Regions from separate parts of the Vreelandella aquamarina genome, predicted to be linked through region 4. Evidence: predicted binding sites of a transcription regulator. Region 4 holds the regulator's gene; each other region holds the start of a gene.

Region 1 (5,393 bases), 1.4 Mb from region 4:
TGGCATCAAGGTCGAACGCCACTTCGATCTGCGGTACACCGCGCGGTGCCGGCGGAATGTCGGCGAGGTCGAAGCGACCCAGCGACTTGTTCTGCGACACTTGCTTACGCTCACCCTGGACGACGTGAATGGTCACGGCAGTCTGGTTGTCATCCGCGGTCGAGAAGGTTTGGGTCTTCTTGGTCGGGATGGTGGTGTTCTTGTCGATCAGCGGCGTCATCACGCCACCCAGGGTTTCGATACCCAGGGTCAGCGGGGTCACGTCAAGCAGCAGTACGTCTTTAACGTCGCCACCCAGAACACCGCCCTGAATCGCAGCACCCACGGCCACTGCTTCGTCCGGGTTCACGTCTTTACGCGCTTCTTTACCGAAGAAGTCTGCCGCTTTCTTCTGAACCATCGGCATACGGGTCTGACCGCCGACCAGAATCACTTCGTCGATTTCAGACGCGGACAGGCCTGCATCTTTCAGCGCCATTTTGCACGGCTCGAGCGAACGCTGAACCAGGTCTTCGACCAGCGACTCCAGCTTGGCACGGGTCACCTTCACGTTGAGGTGTTTCGGGCCAGTGTTGTCGGCGGTGATGTACGGCAGGTTCACGTCGGTCTGCTGCGCGCTGGAAAGCTCGATCTTGGCTTTCTCGGCGGCTTCTTTCAGACGCTGCATGGCCAGATTGTCGCCAGACAGATCGATACCGCTGTCCGACTTGAACTGGTCGACCAGATAGTTGATCAGCGCCAGGTCGAAATCTTCACCACCCAGGAAGGTGTCGCCGTTGGTCGCCAACACTTCGAACTGCGTTTCGCCATCAACGTCGGCGACTTCGATGATGGAGATATCGAAGGTACCGCCACCCAGGTCGTATACCGCGATGGTTTTATCACCACGGGATTTGTCCATGCCGTAGGCAAGCGCTGCGGCGGTCGGCTCGTTGATGATGCGCTTGACGTCCAGACCGGCAATGCGGCCCGCATCTTTAGTAGCCTGACGCTGGCTGTCGTTGAAGTAGGCCGGTACGGTGATGACCGCTTCGGTGACCGCTTCGCCGAGATAGTCTTCGGCGGTCTTCTTCATTTTCTTCAGCACTTCCGCGCTTACCTGCGGCGGTGCCATTTTTTTGCCTTTCACTTCTACCCACGCATCGCCGTTATCAGCTTCAGCGATTTTGTAGGGCACCATCTTGATGTCTTTTTGAACGACGTCGTCTTTGAAGCGACGGCCGATCAGACGCTTGATGGCGTAAAGGGTGTTTTCCGGGTTGGTCACGGCCTGGCGCTTGGCGGCCTGACCTACCAGGGTTTCGCCGTCGTCGGTGTAGGCAATGATGGAAGGCGTGGTACGACCGCCTTCGGCGTTTTCAATGACTTTAGCGCTGTCACCATCGAGCACGGCCACACAAGAGTTAGTGGTGCCCAGGTCGATACCAATAATGCGTCCCATAGCAAAAACCTCGAATTCGGTTGAAACAAAACTGATGTTTTACGCCGCTGTTACTTACTTGGCGTCTGCGGGTTTTCCCGCGAGTTGCCCTTTATTTGGGGGCCGCTTGCAGCATTTCAAGGGCTTTTTTTACTGCAATGCGTCAACGCGGCTTAATTCGCTTTTTGGCTGACCACGACCATGGCAGGGCGAACGAGGCGGCCGTTCAGCAGATAGCCCTTCTGCATCACATCCATCACGGTGTTGGGGTCGAGCTCTGGGTTCGGCACCATCGCCATGGCTTCATGCACCTGTGGGTCGAAGGGCTCGCCCTGGGGCTCGATGCTTTCGACGCCAAACTTGCTCAGCACGTCTAGCTGCATCTTGAGGGTCATGGAGACACCTTCACGATGCACGTCGGACGCGTCGTCCTGCATGCTTTCCAAGGCTTTCTCAAGGCTATCCACCACGGGCAGCAGCTCTTTGACGAACTTCTCCAGGGCAAACTTGCGCGCTTTTTCGGCTTCTTGCTCCGCTCGGCGGCGAACGTTTTGAGCTTCGGCAGCGGCGCGCAGCGCTTGGTCTTTGGCTTCCGCTAGGCTCTGCTCCAGCTCTTCTACCTGGGCGGCCAACACGTCGGCTTCGGGGCTGCCGGCGCTGCCTTCCAGCGGCGCATCGTCATCGATCAGCCCTTCCAGTTCGCCTTCCACCAACCGCTCCTCGGCAGATTGGTCGGTGACCTCTGCTTCCTGCTCTTGGCGTGCCAGCTCATCTTCCAACGGGGTTTGCGGTTCTTTTGCCATGCCTTGCTCCTGAAATAAGTAACGGTGCCGGTGGCGGCCACCTGAGTTAAGTAGCGGGTGTTAACCACGTATGCAGCCTATATGGGGGCCATAAAAGCCATCTCAAGAGGGGCATTGAAGTGAGTTATCGACTACTGTATAAAACAACAATTATTGGATAAGTATCCAGCTTCTGTGCCGCACCGCCTCAGGAGGCCTTATGCTTACGCAGCTAGCGATCCAAGACTACGCGATCGTTGATCGTCTCGAACTCGACCTGACCCGGGGCATGACCGCCATTACGGGCGAAACTGGGGCGGGTAAATCCATTCTGTTGGGTGCCCTGGGGCTCTGCCTGGGCGAGCGCGCCGATACGGGTAGCGTGCGCCACGGCTGCGAGCGAACCGATCTCTCCGCCCGTTTCGATATTCAGCATCTGCCCGCCGCTACCGAATGGCTGGTGGCCCGCGAACTGCCCGCCGACGAGTGCCTGCTGCGCCGCGTGGTCACTGCCAACGGCCGCTCCAAGGCGTGGATCAACGGCCACCCGGCGACCATTGCCGATTTGAAATCCCTTGGCGAACAGTTGATTCAGATTCATGGCCAGCATGCCCACCAAGCCTTGATGCGGGAAGAGACGCACTTGGCGCTACTGGATGATTACGCCGGACTTCGCGAACGCAGCCAGCAGCTCGCCGAGACGTTCCGCGAGTGGCGCAGCGCTCGCCGTCGGCTGAAAAAACTCAGTGAAGAGGGCAGCGAAGTCGAGGCCAAACGCCAACTGCTGCGCTATCAAGTCGAGGAGCTGGATCAGCTAGACCTTGCCGAAGGCGAGCTGCAAACCTTGGAAGAGGAACAGCACACCCTGGCCCACGCCGAAGAGACCCTGCGTGAAACCCAGTTTGCCGCCGACTGCTGCGAAAGCGATGAAGGGGGCGCCCTGTCGCTTCTCAACCAAGCCTACGCCCACCTGAGCGCGCTGCCCGGCAGCGATAAAGGCACGCTTGCCAACACGCTCACCATGTTGAGCGATGCACGCATTCAAGTCGAAGAAGCCGCCAGTGAGCTGCACCGACTGGCCAGCACTACCGAACTGGATCCAGAGCGGCTGGCGTGGGTAGAGGAGCGGATGGGCGACGTACACCGCATTGCCCGTAAGCACCACGTCGCGCCCGAAGAGATTTGTGCGCTGCATGCCCAACTCAAACAGGAAGTGGCGCAGCTCGAAGCCAGCGATGACGATCTAGAAGCCCTCAGCAGCCAAGTGGCCGAGTACCGCGAGCGTTACCGCAGCGAGGCCAAGCAGCTCACCGAAGCACGTCAGAAGGCCGCCGTGCGTCTGGGCAAAGAGGTGCAGCAGCAGTTGGCCTTCTTGGCCATGGGCAAAGCACGCTTCGAAGTGGACGTCACCCCGCGCGAAACGCCTTCCCCCGAGGGCTTGGACCACGTGCAATTCCTGATCAGCGCCAACCCGGGCCAACCCGCCCGGCCGCTCACCAAGGTCGCTTCCGGGGGCGAGCTGTCGCGCATCAGCTTGGCCATTCAAGTGGTGGCGGCGTCGCATTCGACGATTCCGAGCCTCGTCTTCGATGAAGTGGACGTGGGTATTTCTGGGGCAACGGCGGAAATCGTCGGCCAACTGCTGCGGAAGCTGGGGGAAAACGGTCAGGTGATGACCGTGACCCACCTGCCTCAAGTGGCCGCTCAAGCGCACCAGCATCTGCACATAGAAAAGCGCGCCAAGCGAGACACCACGCTCACCCACATGGCGCTGCTGGACGAGCGCGGCCGGATCAGCGAGCTGGCGCGTATGCTGGGCGGCGTGACGCTGTCCGACCAAACCCTGGCCCATGCGCGGGAAATGCTCCACGCCAGCCAGCGCCCGCCCCACTAACTCCCAGGGTCTCTAACGCCCAGGCATCTATCTCCCCAGCATCCAAGCCCACGCCACCTGACTCGCGCAGGTGGCAAAGCGTACCTAGGCCTCCGTTGAATGCAAAACGCCCCCAGAGCGCCAGTGATACGTTCACTCGCACTTTGGGGGCGTTTTTACACGGCGTTGCGCTTAACGATTCGCTACTTGCGATTCGTTGGGCCGCTATCCTGGCGTGTCACATCAGACCCGCGAGGGCGAACGTACAGCACCAGGGCATGGTCCACTAGCTCGTAGCCGTGCTCTTCGGCGATCTCTTGCTGGCGACGCTCGATGATGTCATCGACGAATTCGATGATTTCACCGCTTTCCAGACACACCATATGGTCGTGGTGGTCCTCTTGGGTCATCTCGAAGACCGCGTGGCCACCGTCGAAGTTGTGACGAATCACAAGGCCCGCCGACTCGAATTGAGTCAATACGCGGTAGACGGTTGCCAGGCCAACATCCTCGCCCGCATCAATCAGTGTTTTATACACTTCTTCTGCGCTAAGGTGGTGTTGACCCGAAGCATTTTCGAGAATCTGCAGGATCTTGACGCGCGGCAGGGTCACTTTCAGCCCGGCTTTGCGCAGTTCATGGTTCTGATCGGCCATGGTTGCTCTTCGCAGTAACAGGTTAGGTCGGGTATCATCGACCGAAACCACGATAGTGAAGAACAGGCTCAAATGCAAAAATTGACTCGTATCATTACTCTTTCCGTTGCCCTGACCGTTGTTAGCGGCTGCAGCTACGTTGGCGTTTACAAGCGCGACATTCCCCAGGGCAACCTGATCACCCAGGAGATGGTCAGCCAGCTCCAGCCGGGTATGACCCAAGAGCAGGTGACCTACGTCATGGGGCGCCCGCTGCTGGAAGCGCCGTTCGACTCCAGTGAGTGGGATTATGTCTACCGCGTCGACAAAGCCTACGAGGGCGTCGAGCAGCGCCGCGTGACGCTCACGTTCGATAACGCGGGTCGCTTGGTGAACATCGAACAGGAAGGCGATTTATCCAGTGATCTGCCGATCAGCACCGACGGCAGCATGGGCCCCGCCGTGGAAGGCGCAGACCCGCTGGACACGCTGCCCAGCCAGCGTACCCCCACGCCGGAAACGGCCCCCGAGCCACAGCCCATCATTACCGGCGAGTAAGCCAGGGCTACTGCCCTTTGGCCTGACGCTTGGCCCGCTCTAGGCGGGCCGCTTTCGGGTCGATCTGTAGCGGGCGATACACTTCCACACGGTCGCCCTCGCGCAGAGTCTCTTTGTCCGGCTGG
Region 2 (5,393 bases), 470 kb from region 4:
TTGCGGCCTTTGGCGAGCTTGCGGCGTGCGAACCGCTTGGCCATGGTGATGATGTCGGTTTCTGTGACCGGCGAAGTGACTAAGTAGGTGCCCGCCACTTCACCGGCTTTGAGTTTGCTATGGGGCATGATGACCTCCAAAAAATAAAGATGCCGGGGTGGTGGCCCCGGCATCTATGTCGTTAATGGTTGAAAGGAATATCTGTGAAAGTGACCGTTCACGCAGCCATCACTTGGCTCATGCGCCGCTCCATCTCCTCATGAAATGCTTCGACTCGCTCAACAATCGTGCGGATCATGATGTCGTCACGGTAGGCACGTTTAATAAACAGCGGCATGCCAGGCCAATAACTCACAAAGTCGATCCACTCCCGCTCGCTAACCCACAGTCCACCTTGGCACTGAGCAACATGCTCGGCGGGAATCTCCCCGCTAAGCAGTACCTCTATTTGGAATTTGGGCAGCTTGGTTTTGATTTCCAGTAGGCCGTTATCACCTACCAAACTGTCTGGTGAGTAGCCCACCTCGTGATTGAGGATAATGCCCACTTCCTGTGGTTCCGGTTCACCAGCGGCATCGCAATAAAGCGTGCGTGCCACGCCTTCCAGCTCATGACCACGACGGGTATGCGCATTACCCTGAAATGGCTCGGCCAGTTCGCCGGTAATCCGCTCGCCAATCAGCTGATGCATATACGAAAAAGCCCCAGTGCCAAATCCACCGGGGCCTTTCCCGTTAACCAGCAGCGTTTTTAGCTCCGACATGGTGACGTGGCCTAAGCGCGCCGCCAGCCATTCAGGGGAGCCTTGCTCCATGTTGAGTATCTGCATGGATGCCTCCTTTACTCAGGTAGGGTTAGTACGCCGTTTACTTAACAGCTCGCTTAGTGAGGGACGCCCGCAGCTTGTCGAAGTCCGCCTGAGGCACCTGAACGGCAGAACCGTACTTGCCGCTGAACCACTCCTGGGTCGTGGCGGGGCATTGGCTGATCAGCCGCTGGATCTGCCCCGCCTGAAAGGGCGTTACTAGCTTTACTCTAGTGCTGGTGTTGCCGTTATCGTCCTGGCCTCGCGTGGTGATATTAAGCAGGGCACTCAGCACGTAGCGTTTGCCATAGCTAGTAGACGAGCCAAAGGCCTGTACTGCGTTTTTGTTGCCGCTTATATCCGCAGGCAGAAGCATACTGGTCTCTTCACGGTGGCCGTCCTTGTGCATCAACACACCGGTGACCTGAATGCCGCGCTCCTGCGTCTGAATACGGAAGCTCACTGCAAAGCCATGCTTCTGCATAATGGGCCGCACGGTATCGACGATATCTTCCAGCGTGGCGTATTTACCGTTATTGCCTTGGCCATGTTCTTCGATGCTGGGTAACTCGGTCTGCATCGCCGCCATCGCGGCGCTATAGGCCATCATGGCTTGTCGATCCATCACCCGTTCCTGCATTTGCAGCAAACGCTCCATCTTGTCGATATCAACGTCTGGGTTAAGCGCCGCACGCTCAATGACCTGAATGATAGCGGTGCTGTCGGCATGTGCCGGGGCTGAATTAGCCGGAACGGCCTGGAGGGAGGTGGTCGTTGTGTCGCGATTTACCACATTAGTGTTTGTTGCCATGGGGAGGCTCCTTGAACAGTCTTTAAATATCGCTGGGTAGTTCGTTGGGAGAAATAGGCGTTAAGCGCAGCTCAGCGCGGTAGAACTGGCCTTTAGCCATCACATAGGTTTCAGCGTGGGTTTGCTCTTTGGTGAGCAGGCGCTCGGTGAGCTGAGTGAGGGCAATATCGAGATCACGGTGAAGCAGTGCCATGGTGTACTCCTAACCAATAAAAACGCCCAGCCGGTAAGGGCTGGGCGTATGGTGTGATAGTGGAAAAACGTTAAACGATTATGAGAACCTGCGTTCCGGAGCGATAAAGCCAACGCCGGTCAGCTGACCAAGGCCAGCGCTGTATTCAGAGCTTCCTGCTTCAGCTGTGCGCCTTGGCCAAACCATGCAGAATCCATGCGGGTATCGTTACTGCGTGCCCGCTTGTCGTGATCGACGTACTCCGTTACGGCATTGAGCAGGCCCCAGGCCGTGTCTTTAGCGGTGATCAAGTGAGAACCGCGTCCTTCCCCTGATACAGCTTCTGCACCTTATTCAGCGCCCGGTAATTCGGTAGCTTGGAAGGGTCATCTATTGGCTTATCGATACCGCAGAGCACCGACTGAAAATACTGCTGCGCCTCGCGGTGATCGATCTTACGTTCCGCCAGTGCTTTCATCTGGTACATGAAGTCGTTCCACTGAGAGACCGAAATCCCCAGCTGACGCTTCACCGCACGCGGATCGAACTCTGAGCGATGCGGCACCTTCACCGCTTGCGACGTGCCATCAACGGCAATTTGCAGCGTGTTGTTGCACACAACCCGCACCGTGGTGGGCGTTGCCATGGTAGCGAGAGTGCCATCGCAGGAAGTAGCCAACAGCAGGTAGTCATTGACCTCATCCTGACCTTTGAGCGACGTGCTTAAGCCGCTACGGGCTAGCGCCCAGAACTTACGTCCGCCTTTGAGCACGCCAGCGGTTTCTAGCTCATACCCGGCGTACTCGGTCAGGTCACGGTAAAACTCCAAAATCTCCTCGGGCTGCACCACCTTATAGCGCTGTGACACCACCGACAGCGGTGCTTTAGTATCTGAGCGGTAGAGCACCTTTTGCTCAGGGAACGAGTGAATGCTGCCAAGGTGGCTAGCCCCTTCGGCAATAAAGCGTACTGGGGCTTCTTCAATGTGCCAATTCATACCAGCCTGTTGCTGCCAGACCTCCAGCGGTTGATGACGGTCGAGTTGCTGCCCCAGGCCATGCCAAGGGTTATCGCCAACGTAAGCCATTTGTTCAACGAGATGTGCCATGAGTCATTCTCCAGACATAAAAAAAGCGCCGACCAAAGGCCAGCGCGAGAAAGTGAGTAAGCAGATCATTCGCCCCACATGGGGCGAACAACGATGGGTTAAGCGTTAGGTGCTAAAGGCGGGTGGGTATCGCGATAAGTGCAGCCGCAAGACAAGCATAACCACGGTGTTCCGCTACCAACAGGCAGCCACTGCTCAAACAGCGAGTGGGCGATGCGCGAGCCGCTCTGGCCACCAGCAAACGCGCCCATCATCGCGGCAGGCAGCTCTGCGAGGGGAAAGCGAGTAACCGCAAGCGACAGCGGGCCGGTCATAGCCGTCGCCCGCCAGGCACCAATGGCACCGCCTAACAGGGTACTACCCACGACGCCAACGCGTTGGGCAGTCTCAAGGTTCAATGTGCGCGGTGATGCACAGCGTGTGCAGGATGGGGGCATAAACAGCGCTCCTATGCAGAGGAAAAAGGCTCCAGGGTGGTGGATGCATAGGAGTGATATAGGTCTGAATTTTTTTGGCTTTGACCTTTAAGGGCTTGCGTCATCAGGGTGCTTTATTGATACTGTTTTTTTATACAGTTAAAAAGAGGTGCCCTTATGTCTTTACCTGTTTCCTTTATAGGTCAAGCGGATGCCATGGCCTTGCCCAGTCCCTTACCGTTTTACTCCAGCGCCGTGCGTGCTGGGTTCCCCTCACCAGCGGATGACCACCTAGATACCGATTTGGATCTGCACACGTACGTCGTTAAGCGACCGGCAGCAACCTACTTTGTGCGCTCCGAAGGCGACTCCATGATCGGTGACGGTATTCACCATGGAGATTTGTTGGTGGTTGATCGCAGCCTGGAAGCGCTGCCAGGGCGAATTATCGTGATCTGTGTGGATGGGGAGCTCACGGTGAAGCGCCTTGAACGTGTGGGCCAACGTACTTACCTCTGTGCGAGTAACGCCGCTTACCCGCCCATTCCCATCGATGGCCGCGAATCCCATGTTTGGGGTGTCGTCACGCATGTGATTCACAGCTTGCCAGGGGCTACTGTGCAATGATCGCCTTGGTCGACTGCAATAACTTCTATGTCTCTTGCGAACGGGTGTTTAACCCGGCCCTCGAAGGACGTCCGGTGGGAGTGCTGTCTAATAACGATGGATGCGTAGTAGCTCGCAGTAACGAACTCAAAGCCCTGGGTGTGGAGATGGGGACAGCCATGCACCTGCTTGCACCGCATATTCGTCGCCAAGCGGTGTTGCTCTCCAGTAATTATGCCCTGTATGGCGATATGTCCCAGCGGGTTACCGAGGTGCTAGGCGAGTTTTCACCCCATGTGGAGGTGTACTCCATTGATGAAAGCTTTGTCGGCTTTCAGGGCTTTGACCCCGATACGTTGGAAGCGCGGGGCAAAGCCATGCGCGATACCGTTCGGCAGTGGACGGGCATTCCAGTGTGCGTGGGGTTTGCACCTACCCGCGTATTGGCCAAAGTGGCGAACCAAGCGGCTAAAAAACATCCCGCCTACAAACAGCACGGGGTGTGTAAGCTGATCGCTGATAGTGAAACGACCAAGGCACTGCTTAAGCAGTTGCCGGTGACCGAGCTATGGGGAGTGGCACGCCGTACCGGTGAACGTTTAAGGGTGATGGGTATTGAGTCCGCATGGGATCTGCGCGAAGCAGACCCTAAGCGTATTAGACAGCGCTTTAGTGTGGTGCAGGAACGCATCGTATGGGAGCTACGCGGGCAATCTGCCATCCAGTTGGATGACATGAGCTTACCCAAACAACAGATCATGGTATCGCGCTCATTCGGTAGGCTAACTGGCAATCCCCATGATCTACGCGAAGCCTTAAGGCAGCACGCCGCCAGAGCAGCTGAGAAGCTTCGAAAACAGCACAGCGTGACCAGCGCAGTCATGGTGTTTGTACGTACCAATCCGTTTCGTACCGACCTACCACAATATCAACAGCGTGTGGTCGTCTCCCTTGAAAGGCCCACCGATGATAGCCGGGACATCATCGCAGCAGCGGTTCAAGGCTTGCGGCGTCTCTGGCGCAAAGGGTATGCCTATCATAAAGCAGGCCTGATGCTGCTCGACCTTTCACCCAAGGCTAACCGACAGCTCACCCTTACGGAAACCCCGCAAACCAATGAAGAGGCCAAGCGCAGCGAACGTCTGATGGCGACGATGGATAAACTCAACCGAGAACTGGGTAAGGGAACGGTACAACTGGGCTTGCCCCGTAAAGGCAATGCTTGGTCGCTGCGTAGTGAGCGGCGTACACCTCGATATACCACCCAGTGGAACGAGCTGTTGGTCGTTAGGTAGATCCACCTCGGTTTTAGGGCAGTTGTCCACCTAAGTAAGCAATCGAGCAACATGCCTGGTTAGCCGGGATCTACGCACCATTACGCTGAAATAAAAAGTTATCCACTGCTGAAAAGCATTAGGGCTGTAATGCTGGGCCTATGAAGAAAAAACTGATTCGCCTCAAGTTTTTAAGTGATC
Region 3 (5,393 bases), 240 kb from region 4:
CCCTCCAGCGTTGAGTCGCTCAAACCGATTCTGATCATCCCGCTGATTGCCAGCTTGGTCACCGGCCTGACGATGATCTACGTGATTGGCGAGCCGGTGGCTGCCGTACTGAACGCGCTCACCGGCTTCCTGGAGTCCATGGGCTCGACCAATGCCGTGCTACTGGGCATTCTGCTCGGGGCCATGATGTGCTTCGACCTGGGTGGCCCGGTCAACAAAGCGGCCTACACCTTTGGCGTCGGCCTGTTGGCCTCTGAAACCTACGGTCCAATGGCCGCGATCATGGCCGCCGGCATGGTGCCCGCGATTGGTATGGGTATTGCCAGCTTCGTGGCGCGTAACAAGTTCTCTGCCCCCGAGCGAGAAGCGGGTAAAGCCTCGTTCGTGCTGGGCCTGTGCTTTATCAGTGAAGGCGCGATTCCCTTTGCGGCGAAAGACCCGCTGCGCGTGATTCCCGCCTGTATCGCCGGTGGTGCGGTCACGGGTGCGCTCTCCATGCTGGTGGGTGCCAAACTGATGGCCCCCCATGGCGGTATCTTCGTGCTGCTGATTCCTAACGCCATTACTCCCGCTCTGCTTTACCTGGGCGCGATTGTGGTGGGCTCATTGATCACCGGCCTGGGCTACGCGTTTATCAAACGTGGCGCTGCCCAAGTAGCCGTTGCCAGCTAAAAGCGGCACACTAAGGGCGAGGCAATCTCGCCCTTTTGTTTTTCAGTCAGACATTCAAGACGACCACCACCCCGCTGTTTTATTAACCATTTTTCTTACCATTGATCGCTAACTGTTGTTCTCAAGCGCGCAACATGTAGTATTTTTACATAAATAACAGCGACGCCAAGGGTCGGACACGCCCCGTTAGCGATAACGATGTAAAACAGATGTAAAAACAACAGGACCGCCCGTTATGTTTCAACTCACTCGCAGCGTTACTTGGCAGGCCCTAGAGCGCCTGCGCGATAAAACCGCCAATGACCGCATTCGTGACTACTTTACGAATGATCCGCAGCGCTTTGAAAAAATGAGCCTCCGCGTCGGCGGCCTTTTTCTAGATTACTCCAAGCATCAGGTATCGGATGAAGTGCTGGCTAAACTAATCGAGCTAGCCGACCATTCCGCCCTGGTACAGCGCCGCGCCCAAATGTTTTCTGGCGACATTATCAACGTGACCGAGAACCGCCCGGTACTCCACACCGCCCTACGCCATCTTGGTGATGAACCGGTGTATGTGGACGGCGAAGACGTGATGCCAGAAATCACCCGCACCCGCGAGCAGATCAAGCTGTTCTCGGAAGCGGTGCGTAGCGGCGAGTGGAAAGGCTATAACGGCCAGCGTATTAAAGATGTGGTCAATATCGGCATCGGCGGCTCGGACCTTGGCCCCAACATGGCAGTGCGTGCGCTGTTGAAGTATCGCCACCCAGAGCTGCACTTCCACTTCGTTTCCAACGTGGACGGCACCCATATACAGAAAGTGCTGTCGCGGCTAGACCCCGCCACCACGCTGTTTATCGTCTCTACCAAAACCTTCTCCACCCAGGAAACCCTGCTCAACGCCAAGACGGCGCGGCGCTGGTTCCTGGAGAACGCTGGCGAAGACGCGGACGTGGGCGCGCACTTCATTGCCGCTTCCACCAACCGCAAAGCGGCGATGGAGTTCGGTATTCGCGAAGAGAACGTGTTTGAGTTTTGGGCCTGGGTGGGCGGCCGCTACTCCATGTGGTCTTCCATCGGCTTACCGATTGCGCTCTCGATTGGCTTTGAAGGCTTTATCGAGCTGCTGGAAGGCGCCCATGAGATGGACCGGCACTTTATCGAAGCGCCTTTCGCTCAGAACATGCCGGTACTGATGGCGCTGATCGGCATCTGGTACATCAACTTTATCGGCGCGGAAACCCAGGCCATCGTGCCCTACGACCAAGCGCTCAACCAGTTACCCTCTTTCCTGCAGCAGCTGGATATGGAGTCTAACGGCAAGTCGGTGGATATTTTCGGCCACCCGGTGAACTACAAAACCGGCCCGATTGTGTGGGGCCAAACCGGCTCCAACGGCCAGCACGCCTTCTTCCAGCTGCTGCACCAGGGCACGCGCTATGTGCCCATCGATTTTATCGCCTCGCTCAAGCCGGAACCGGGCGTGGAAGACCACCACTTCGCGCTACTGACCAACATGCTGGCCCAAGCCAACGCCTTTATGGAAGGCAGCCAAGGCGACAGCAAAGAGCTTAGCCAGCTCGACCCCTACAGCTGCCCCGGCAACCGCCCCTCCAGCACCCTGCTGCTCGACGAGCTAACGCCGAAAAACCTGGGCGCGCTGATTGCGCTCTACGAGCACAAGGTGTTCGTGCAGGGCGTGATTTGGAACATCAACTCGTTCGACCAGTGGGGCGTACAGCTAGGCAAGCGCATCGCCGGTGAAATCAGCGAGCGCATCGATGCCAACGCCGCCGACTTCGACGCTTCTACGCAGGGGCTTTTGGAGTTAGTACGAGCGCACTTTCCCACCAGCGCACGCAAAGCCGATAGCGCCGAGCCAGCAAGCAGCGATAAAAAACCGGTGCGGAAGAAGCGTTAGGATAAAAAGTAAGTAAGCACAGCGCCTTGGCAGACTGCCAGGGCGCTTTTGGGTCAATGCCTAATGAGTGGCTCTCAACCGTCGACAATCGGCGCGTAGCCGTGGCTTATTGAACATTGTGAAAAGGTGAACCCATGCAGCATCTTCACCAAGCCATCCAGCACTGCCCACGAGTAGCGGTATACGGCACGTTAAAGTACGGCCATCGCAATCATCACTGGCTAAACGGCGCTGACATGCTGGGCCAAGACCGTTTAACGGGAATCACACTTTACGACCTTGGCCCCTACCCAGGCGCTAAGCTCACGCCATCTACAGGCGTTACGGTGGAAGTGTATGCCATTTACGCCGAACAGCTAGCACGATTGGATGAGCTAGAAGATTACCTGCATAACTCTCCCGACAAGGGGATGTACGACCGAAGGGTGTTGGCAACACAGTATGGCGATGCCTGGTGCTATATCTACAATCCACCGGTTGAGGCAACGTCGCAGATCAAGAGCGGAGAGTGGTAAACCGATTTACAGTAAGGCCAATGCCTCTTCCGTACTCACAACCTCCGCATACTCCCCGTCTAAATTCGCAAGCGACATCGCATGCACCTCTTCGCCAGTGCGATAGATACCAGCGTAATCTTGCTTTGCGAATGTGAAGGTGGCATCGCTCACCACATAAGTATCGAAGCCTAAATTCCCCGCTGAACGTACCGTGGCTTCGACCGAATTACTGGTACTGACGCCTACAATGACCAGCTTATAGATGCCGCGTACGCGTAGCCAGCGCTCTAACCCAGAGTGCGTGAACGCATCGGGCACGTTTTTATCGACGATATGTTCGGTAGCGAGTGGCTCAAACGCAGGCTGGAATAGCACGCCGCTCTGCCCGGGCCAAAAAGGCGATTCGGGTGAGCGAGAGAGATGACGCACATGAACCACTGACTGCTGGCTTTGCTGCCAAGTGGCTAGCAGTCGCTGAATGTTGGCTTCGGCTTGCGGGTTATTGCGCTCTCCCGCTTTTTCAGTCGCCATGCCCTGCTGCATGTCGATAATGATCAGCGCCACACGCTGATTCTTCGTCGCGTACATGCTTTCCCTCCTGCAATCATCCAAGTAAGTCGTCCCTCTTTTCCCAAAATACCATTAGCGCTGTCGTGGCTGTACTGCCCGCTTGGTTGCGGTGCTGCGCAAACCCCATATACTGTATTTATACACATATATATTGATACTACGTATGAGGTGGCAGATGACATCACTGGATCCCTCTCGCGCTACCGTGCATAAAGGGCGCGGTGCAACCTACGACCCGCATAATCGTTTTGCCCCTACCCGCAGCGTGGCGGAGGATGATGGCTGGTGGCAGGAAGAAGCCCCTACCTCACTGGCAACAGAAGTGCGCGAGGAAGCCAGTAAAAGCGCGCTCTCTTGGAACAACTCGCCGGACTTACCTTTTGATCGTTCGCTTAACCCGTATCGCGGTTGTGAGCATGGCTGTGTCTACTGCTATGCGCGTCCCTCTCACGCCTATTGGGATTTATCACCGGGGCTGGATTTTGAAACCAAATTGATCGCCCGCCACGGGCTGGTGGAGCATTTAAAAGAGGAGCTTTGCCACCCCCACTATGTTTGCCGCCCCATTAACCTCTCCGGCAATACCGACTGTTACCAGCCGCTAGAGGCCACCTACCAAACCACCCGCCGCTTGCTGGAATTGCTGTTGGCTTGCCGCCACCCGGTGACGCTAGTGACGAAAAGCACGCTGATTTTGCGGGATATCGATCTACTAGCAGAAATGGCGGAGCATCGCTTGGTGCGGGTGTTCGTGAGCTTGACCAGCCTAGACGCTAACCTAAAACGCACGCTGGAACCCCGTGCGGCATCGCCGCAGGCACGCCTGAAAGTGATTCGTGAGCTAAACACGGCGGGAATACCGGTGGGCACGCTGGTATCGCCGATTATTCCCGGCCTGACCGACCACGAAATTGAGCGCATTCTGGAAGCCGCCAGCCGTGCCGGGGCGCGCACCGCCACCTGGATGCTGCTGAGGCTACCCCACGAGGTCGCGCCGCTGTTTGAAGCGTGGCTAGAAGCCCACTACCCCAAGCGCGCCGCTAAGGTAATGAGTTTGATGCGCCAGTGCCGGGGCGGTAAAACCTACGATGCGGCCTTTGGTAAGCGCTTTCGCGGTGAGGGAGTATTCGCTGACTTAATCGCCCAGCGGTTTCAGCGTGCTAGCCGCCAATGGAACATGCAGCCACGCACCGAGCAGGGGCTGAATACCCGTGATTTTCGCCCGCCCCGGGCACAGGGGGATTTATTTGATTAGACTGCAGGAATACCCATCACTAAGAAGACGCCCTCTCCATGTCGCTCAGCAAAACAAAATCCAGCTTTTACCGCCGCCTTTACGTGGCCCACTTGATTGAGCAAGGCGTGGCCAGCGTACCCGCGCTGATGGAAGCCACCGGCATGCCGAGGCGCACCGCCCAAGACACCATTACGTCCCTGGGGGAATTGGATATTGAGTGCGTATTTGAAAAAGGCGACGGCGAGCGCCACAACATTGGCCACTACACCATTAAGCAGTGGGGCGCGATTGACCCTCAGTGGGTGGCATCGAACGCTGAGCGCTTAGGGCAGGTACTGGGCTATCGCTAGCCTCGTCAGGCTCTGCCCACGCAAGGCGCGCTGTATTTAACGTCACGCTGAGCGAGCTTGCTGCCATCGCCAGTACGGCGGCCAAGGGCGGTACCGCCATCATTATCACCAGCCCAAGCGCCAGCGTGTTATAAAGCGCCGAAAACACTAGGTTTTGTACCATG
Region 4 (5,393 bases):
TTACGGGTGCCAGCGGTGCTTGAATACCTAGCTCTTCGGCCAGCGCCTGATGCGCCGCTTGGTGGCGAGCCTCGCCGTGCACCGGCAGTAGCATTTTGGGTCTGACCCACTGATAGAGCTTTTTGAGCTCTTCCTGAGCGGGGTGGCCGGTGGCGTGAAGCTCGGGATGATTCGTTTCATCGAAGAGCGTGACATCGAGTTGCAACAAACGTTTTTTAAGCTGCTCAATGGGGCGCTCATTGCCCGGAATGGCTTTGGCAGAAAAAATGACGCTATCGCCTGGCTCCAAGTCGACGAACGGATGGCGTCGCTGGGCCAAACGCTGTAAAGCGGCGCGCGGTTCGCCCTGGCTGCCGGTGGCAATAATCACGACCTCTTCGGGGGGGAGGTAACCAAGGTCGTGGGCGGGCACTAGGGGCGGAAAGTCGTCCAAGTAGCCAAGGCCTCGGGCCACACTGACCATGCGCTCCATCGAGCGGCCCATCAGGCTAACCCGGCGGCCACATGCCTGGGCCGCTAAGCCGATGGCCAACACCCGCGCCAAATTACTGGCAAAGCAGGACACCACTACGCGGCCTTTGCAGGCTTTCAGCGTGGTGGCCAGTGCCTTGGCGACGTCTCCTTCGCTCGCCGACTGTCCCGGCATGGGGGCATTGGTAGAGTCACCCACCACCAGATCTACCGGCGCCAAGGCTCGAAACTGTGCCGCACTGACCGGCGCACCGATGAGCGGCGTTGGATCGAGTTTCCAGTCTCCCGTGTGCAGGATGCGGTAATCTCCCGCTTGCATCATGATGGCGCAGCTTTCGGGGATGGAGTGGGTAACGCTGAGATAGCGAAGGGTGAATGGACCGCTCTCCACCGCATCCCCTGGTTCGATGATCTGAATCGCTGCGCTACTGAGCTGGTGTTCGGCAAACTTGTAGCGAAGTAGTCCCGCCGCCAGTGGCGTGGCAAAGATCGGGCAGCCCCATTTAGGCCACAACCACGCTACGGCACCGATATGGTCTTCATGGCCGTGCGTAATGAACAGCGCCTTAGGTACGATCTTGAGCGCTTCCAAGGTATCCGTGTTGGGTACTTGAAGCGGGGAGTTCGGCAGGTCTTGGCGAATCATCATGCCGCAATCGACGGCGATCCACTGATCGTCGTATCCATACAGCGTAAGGTTCATTCCAATTTCGCCACAGCCACCTAGCGGCAGTAGGCGCAGAGGCGGGCGGCGACGGGGACGAAGTTGAACGCGTGATGGATGCATCAGTTATGAAAAGCCTAGAAAGTAATCCCTTAACTATACGGGATGCGGGGGGCGGGTAACAATCATCGCGGCACCTGACCACGGTGCTTCATCATCCGGCTTACGTTACACTAAGGTCGCTACAGAGTTTACCTGCCGCCCGGCAGGTGCTTGGCGAGCGTGCCGTTAAATACGTTAAGAGTGTTTGTGATGTCTCATTATTACCGGTTAGTTGTTTCCTGCCCAGACCAAGTGGGCATTGTGGCGCGTGTCTCAAGCTTTATTGCTCAGCAGGGTGGTTCCATTACCGAGGCAAGCCAGCACTCGGATTTAGAGACTGGCCGCTTTTTCATGCGCTATGAAATTCTGGCGGACTCACTCGGCATGTCGGCAGAGGCGCTGCGTTCCGCGTTCGAACCCGTCGCGGCGGAGTTCGATATGCAGTGGTCGCTGGTGGATACCGAGAAACGCCGCCGCGTGGTGTTGATGGTATCCCGAGAGTCTCACTGTTTGGTCGACTTGCTCTACCGCTGGCAGGCAGGGGAGTTGGATTGCGATATCGTCAGCGTGATTTCCAACCATGACGATATGCGTTCGCTCACCGAGTGGTACGGTATTCCCTACCATCATGTGCCGGTCGATCCTGCCAACAAACAGCCGGCGTTCGACCAGGTGCAAGAGCGGATCGACGCGGCCCGTGCAGACTGTGTCGTGCTGGCCCGCTATATGCAAATACTGCCGCCCTCGTTGTGCGAGCGCTATGCAGGTCGAGTCATCAACATCCACCACAGCTTCCTGCCGTCGTTTGCCGGTGCCAAGCCCTACCATCAAGCCTATGAGCGGGGCGTGAAGCTGATCGGTGCGACATGCCACTACGTGACCGAAGAGCTGGACGCCGGGCCGATCATCGAGCAAGACATTCATCGGGTCAGCCACTGTCATACGCCTACCGACCTCGTTCGGTTTGGTCGCGACGTGGAGAAAGCGGTGCTGGCTCGCGGCTTGCGTTGGCACTTGGAAGATCGCGTACTCATCCACGGCAATAAGACGGTCGTCTTTAGTTAATCGATTCTGGGGGCGCTATGTCCTTTGCACAAAGCGTATTGGCACCGTGGGCGCTCGTGATGAGTGGGTTGTTGTCACTGGGTGTGATGGGCTGGTGCGTTTGGCTGCGCCCCTGGCAACCTCTTCTGGATGATCCGGCGCTTCAGCACCGCTGGCTGGCCGCAACCCTGATCGTCATGCTGTTTTGGCAGCTACGTGCGCAAGCGGTGGATTGGCTGACGCTGCATTTGGTCTTTACGGTACTAATGACGCTGGTATTCAAAATGCCGTTAGCGCTCATCAGCAACCTGATGATCAACGTTGCCATGGTGGCGATTGGACGAAACGACTGGGCCCTGCTGGGGGCAAACGTGCTGGTCACCGGCATCGTACCTGCCATGGTGACAGGCGTGGTGTGGCGGCTGGTTGATCGCCGGCTGCCGGATAATTTGATGGTCTTTCTATTTGCCTGTGGCTTTTTTGGTGCGGCGCTGTCGACATTGGTGGGTGGACTGTCGGCGGTGGCGCTCATCCTCATGGCGGGCACTGACCCTGAAGCCGTGTATCTGGCTCAAGAGTATGCCCGCTTTTTACCACTGCTGATGCCTTCCGAGGCCTTCATTACGGGGATGCTGCTCAGCATCCTGCTGGTCTACCATCCGAACTGGGTGGCCACGTTCAATGACCACCGTTATATCGACTCCCAGTAACGCAGGCGAGTGTATGCAGAGCGTCGGTGAGGATCAGCCCAGTGCCTGACCGTTGCCTCCACGAATTACCCCAACGCCGACGCCTTCGATATCCAGTTGCTGCGTGCGCAGATCGATCTCGATGGGGGCAAAGTCGGCGTTCTCGGCAATCAACGTCACTTGATGCCCCTGGCGTTTAAAACGCTTGACCGTGACTTCGTCTTCTAGTCGTGCTACCACGATCTGACCATCCCGCACGCGGTCGGTACGGTGAACGGCCAGTAAGTCGCCTTCCAAAATGCCGACATCTTTCATGGAGAGGCCGCGTACCCGCAATAAATAATCGGCCTTGGGCGTGAAGTACTCGGCAGGCAACGGGCAGTAACGGTCAATGTGCTCGGCGGCCAGAATCGGGCTGCCAGCGGCCACTTCACCAATCACGGGCAATCCGTTGGGGAGAGGGTCAGCGGCGACCGATGCTGTGGCAGGGGCTGGCGTATCGGCAGGTTCCAGCGGCTCTTGATTAGGCAGACGGATCCCACGGGACGTATTACGAATAATGCGAATGGCCCCCTTGCGCTCTAACGCGCGCAGGTGCTCTTCCGCTGCATTGGGAGAGCGGAAGCCAAGCGCTTTGGCGATTTCGGCGCGCGTTGGCGGATAACCCAGCTCACCCATGGTCTTAACGATGAAATCAAATACGTGCTGCTGACGTGCTGTGAGTGGACGCGACATACCAAACTCCAAAACAGTGAAAAGACAGTAGCTACATGTCGGCTTAATCAGTATGTGGTTAAGTATACAGTATGTTGCTCTGTCCAGTACATGGCGAGGACCACGAAAGCTAGACAAACATGAAACCCGTCAATGACTAGGCACGAATTGGATAAGAGATTGAGCCAGCAAAGCGAATGGCATAGTATTCAGCGTTGTTTAAAACACCTGTTTTTTGGAGGGCGTTATGGCCCAGTCGGATACGGTAACGCGTATTTTGGATACGGCAGAGGTGCTATTTGCAGAGCGAGGCTTTGCCGAGACGTCGCTGCGCAATATCACTAGCAAGGCGCGGGTCAATTTGGCCGCCGTGAATTACCACTTTGGTTCCAAAAAGGCGCTGATTCAAGCGGTGTTCGCCCGCTATCTCGATCCGTTCTCGGCGCGCTTTCATACCGCACTGGATGAACTAGAGGCGCGCTACCAGGGCCAGCCGATTCCCCTAGAAGTGTTGCTGGAAACCATGGCGACCACGGTGCTCGCCGTTCCCGCCGAGCGCAATAGCTTAAAAGTGTTCATGCGACTGCTAGGGTTGGCCTACAGCCAAGCGCAGGGACATTTGAGGCGTTACATCCAGCAGCAGTATGGTGATGTGTTCACCCGTTTTACGGAGCTGGTGCGCAAAGCGACGCCGGATCTGCCGGACGCCGAGCGCTTCTGGCGGCTACACTTTATGTTAGGAACGGTAATATTCACGCTGTCAGGGCTGGATGCACTGCGCGATATTGCTGCCAAGGATTATCAAGAGCAGGTCACGGTGCGTGATTTGGTGCGACGGCTGCGTCCTGTCGTAGTGGCGGCCATGAATGCACCGTTACCCGCTGTGGTTGAAGAGGGTCACCATGGTAACGCCCAAGCTAGCTGAGCTGCCGCCAACACGCGGGGGTTGGATAGAGATCGATACCCAGCGCCAGAGGCTGTGCTGGTGGCAAGGGAACGACATTCAGCATGAGTGTGCGATTTCGACGGGGCTGGCAGGCGTGGGGCAGGAAGAGGGTAGCGGTCAAACACCGCTTGGCTGGCACTATGTGCGAGCGTCGATTGGCCGCGGTTGTCCGGATAATGCCGTGTTTCGTGGTCGCCGCTGGACAGGCGAAGTCTTTTCGCCAGAGCTTGCGGCCGCGCACCCCTCGCGCGACTGGATTTTGACGCGCATTCTATGGCTGTGCGGGTTGGAGCGGGGTGTGAACCGCGGAGGGAGCGTGGATTCCCAGCGGCGCTATATTTATCTGCACGGTACCCCCGAGGACCAGCCCATGGGCGAGGCCGCTTCTCACGGTTGCATACGCCTGCGCAATGACGATTTACACTTCTTATTCGACCATGCCCAGCCCGGTACGCCGGTTTGGCTTCATTAAGCCCATTGATGCGGCGTCCTGCCAGAATTTTGACACGCTAAGCGGTTAGTCTAGAATGGCGCCCTTTTTTGTTGGATTCACCACCATGACGCAACCCATCGGCCCGGTCATGCTTGACCTAGAAGGGCCACAGTTATCCAACGCGGAAAAGCGCCTGCTAAAAGATCCCGCCGTGGGCGGTGTGATTCTGTTTGCCCGTAACGTCGAAGACGCATATCAAGTTCGCAAGCTGTGCGAGAGCATTCGTCGTGTGAGAGGCGATTTGCTGCTGGGGATCGATCAAGAGGGGGG

What was found. Region 4 encodes LexA, which represses DNA repair genes until DNA is damaged. Its sites were predicted from a motif close to TACTGTNTANNTANACAGTA; they were not measured.
Region 1: the regulator LexA is predicted to act here: its motif matches at 2,356-2,375, upstream of recN (DNA repair protein RecN).
Region 2: the regulator LexA is predicted to act here: its motif matches at 3,454-3,473, upstream of CTT34_RS06020 (LexA family protein).
Region 3: the regulator LexA is predicted to act here: its motif matches at 3,771-3,790, upstream of CTT34_RS07090 (PA0069 family radical SAM protein).

What each region holds. Positions count from the first base shown of each region.
Region 1 is NZ_CP024621.1:335,057-340,449, reverse strand. It holds gene dnaK (molecular chaperone DnaK) at 1-1,441, opposite strand, end outside; gene grpE (nucleotide exchange factor GrpE) at 1,594-2,223, opposite strand; gene recN (DNA repair protein RecN) at 2,423-4,096, shown strand; gene fur (ferric iron uptake transcriptional regulator) at 4,279-4,731, opposite strand; gene bamE (outer membrane protein assembly factor BamE) at 4,804-5,268, shown strand; gene CTT34_RS01715 (RnfH family protein) at 5,276-5,393, opposite strand, start outside.
Region 2 is NZ_CP024621.1:1,221,571-1,226,963, forward strand. It holds gene radC (RadC family protein) at 1-173, opposite strand, end outside; gene CTT34_RS05995 (lambda exonuclease family protein) at 218-829, opposite strand; gene CTT34_RS06000 (ERF family protein) at 867-1,616, opposite strand; gene CTT34_RS06005 (hypothetical protein) at 1,639-1,809, opposite strand; partial or broken gene CTT34_RS06010 (DUF932 domain-containing protein) at 1,929-2,896, opposite strand; gene CTT34_RS06015 (hypothetical protein) at 2,995-3,333, opposite strand; gene CTT34_RS06020 (LexA family protein) at 3,490-3,939, shown strand; gene CTT34_RS06025 (Y-family DNA polymerase) at 3,936-5,213, shown strand.
Region 3 is NZ_CP024621.1:1,452,429-1,457,821, reverse strand. It holds gene CTT34_RS07110 (PTS fructose-like transporter subunit IIB) at 1-672, shown strand, start outside; gene pgi (glucose-6-phosphate isomerase) at 908-2,575, shown strand; gene CTT34_RS07100 (gamma-glutamylcyclotransferase family protein) at 2,710-3,090, shown strand; gene CTT34_RS07095 (cysteine hydrolase family protein) at 3,097-3,660, opposite strand; gene CTT34_RS07090 (PA0069 family radical SAM protein) at 3,818-4,897, shown strand; gene CTT34_RS07085 (winged helix-turn-helix domain-containing protein) at 4,936-5,229, shown strand; gene CTT34_RS07080 (heavy metal translocating P-type ATPase) at 5,150-5,393, opposite strand, start outside.
Region 4 is NZ_CP024621.1:1,691,803-1,697,195, forward strand. It holds gene CTT34_RS08190 (ribonuclease J) at 1-1,174, opposite strand, end outside; gene purU (formyltetrahydrofolate deformylase) at 1,448-2,302, shown strand; gene CTT34_RS08200 (energy-coupling factor ABC transporter permease) at 2,320-2,991, shown strand; gene lexA (transcriptional repressor LexA) at 3,025-3,705, opposite strand; gene CTT34_RS08210 (TetR/AcrR family transcriptional regulator) at 3,932-4,609, shown strand; gene CTT34_RS08215 (L,D-transpeptidase) at 4,587-5,102, shown strand; gene nagZ (beta-N-acetylhexosaminidase) at 5,188-5,393, shown strand, end outside.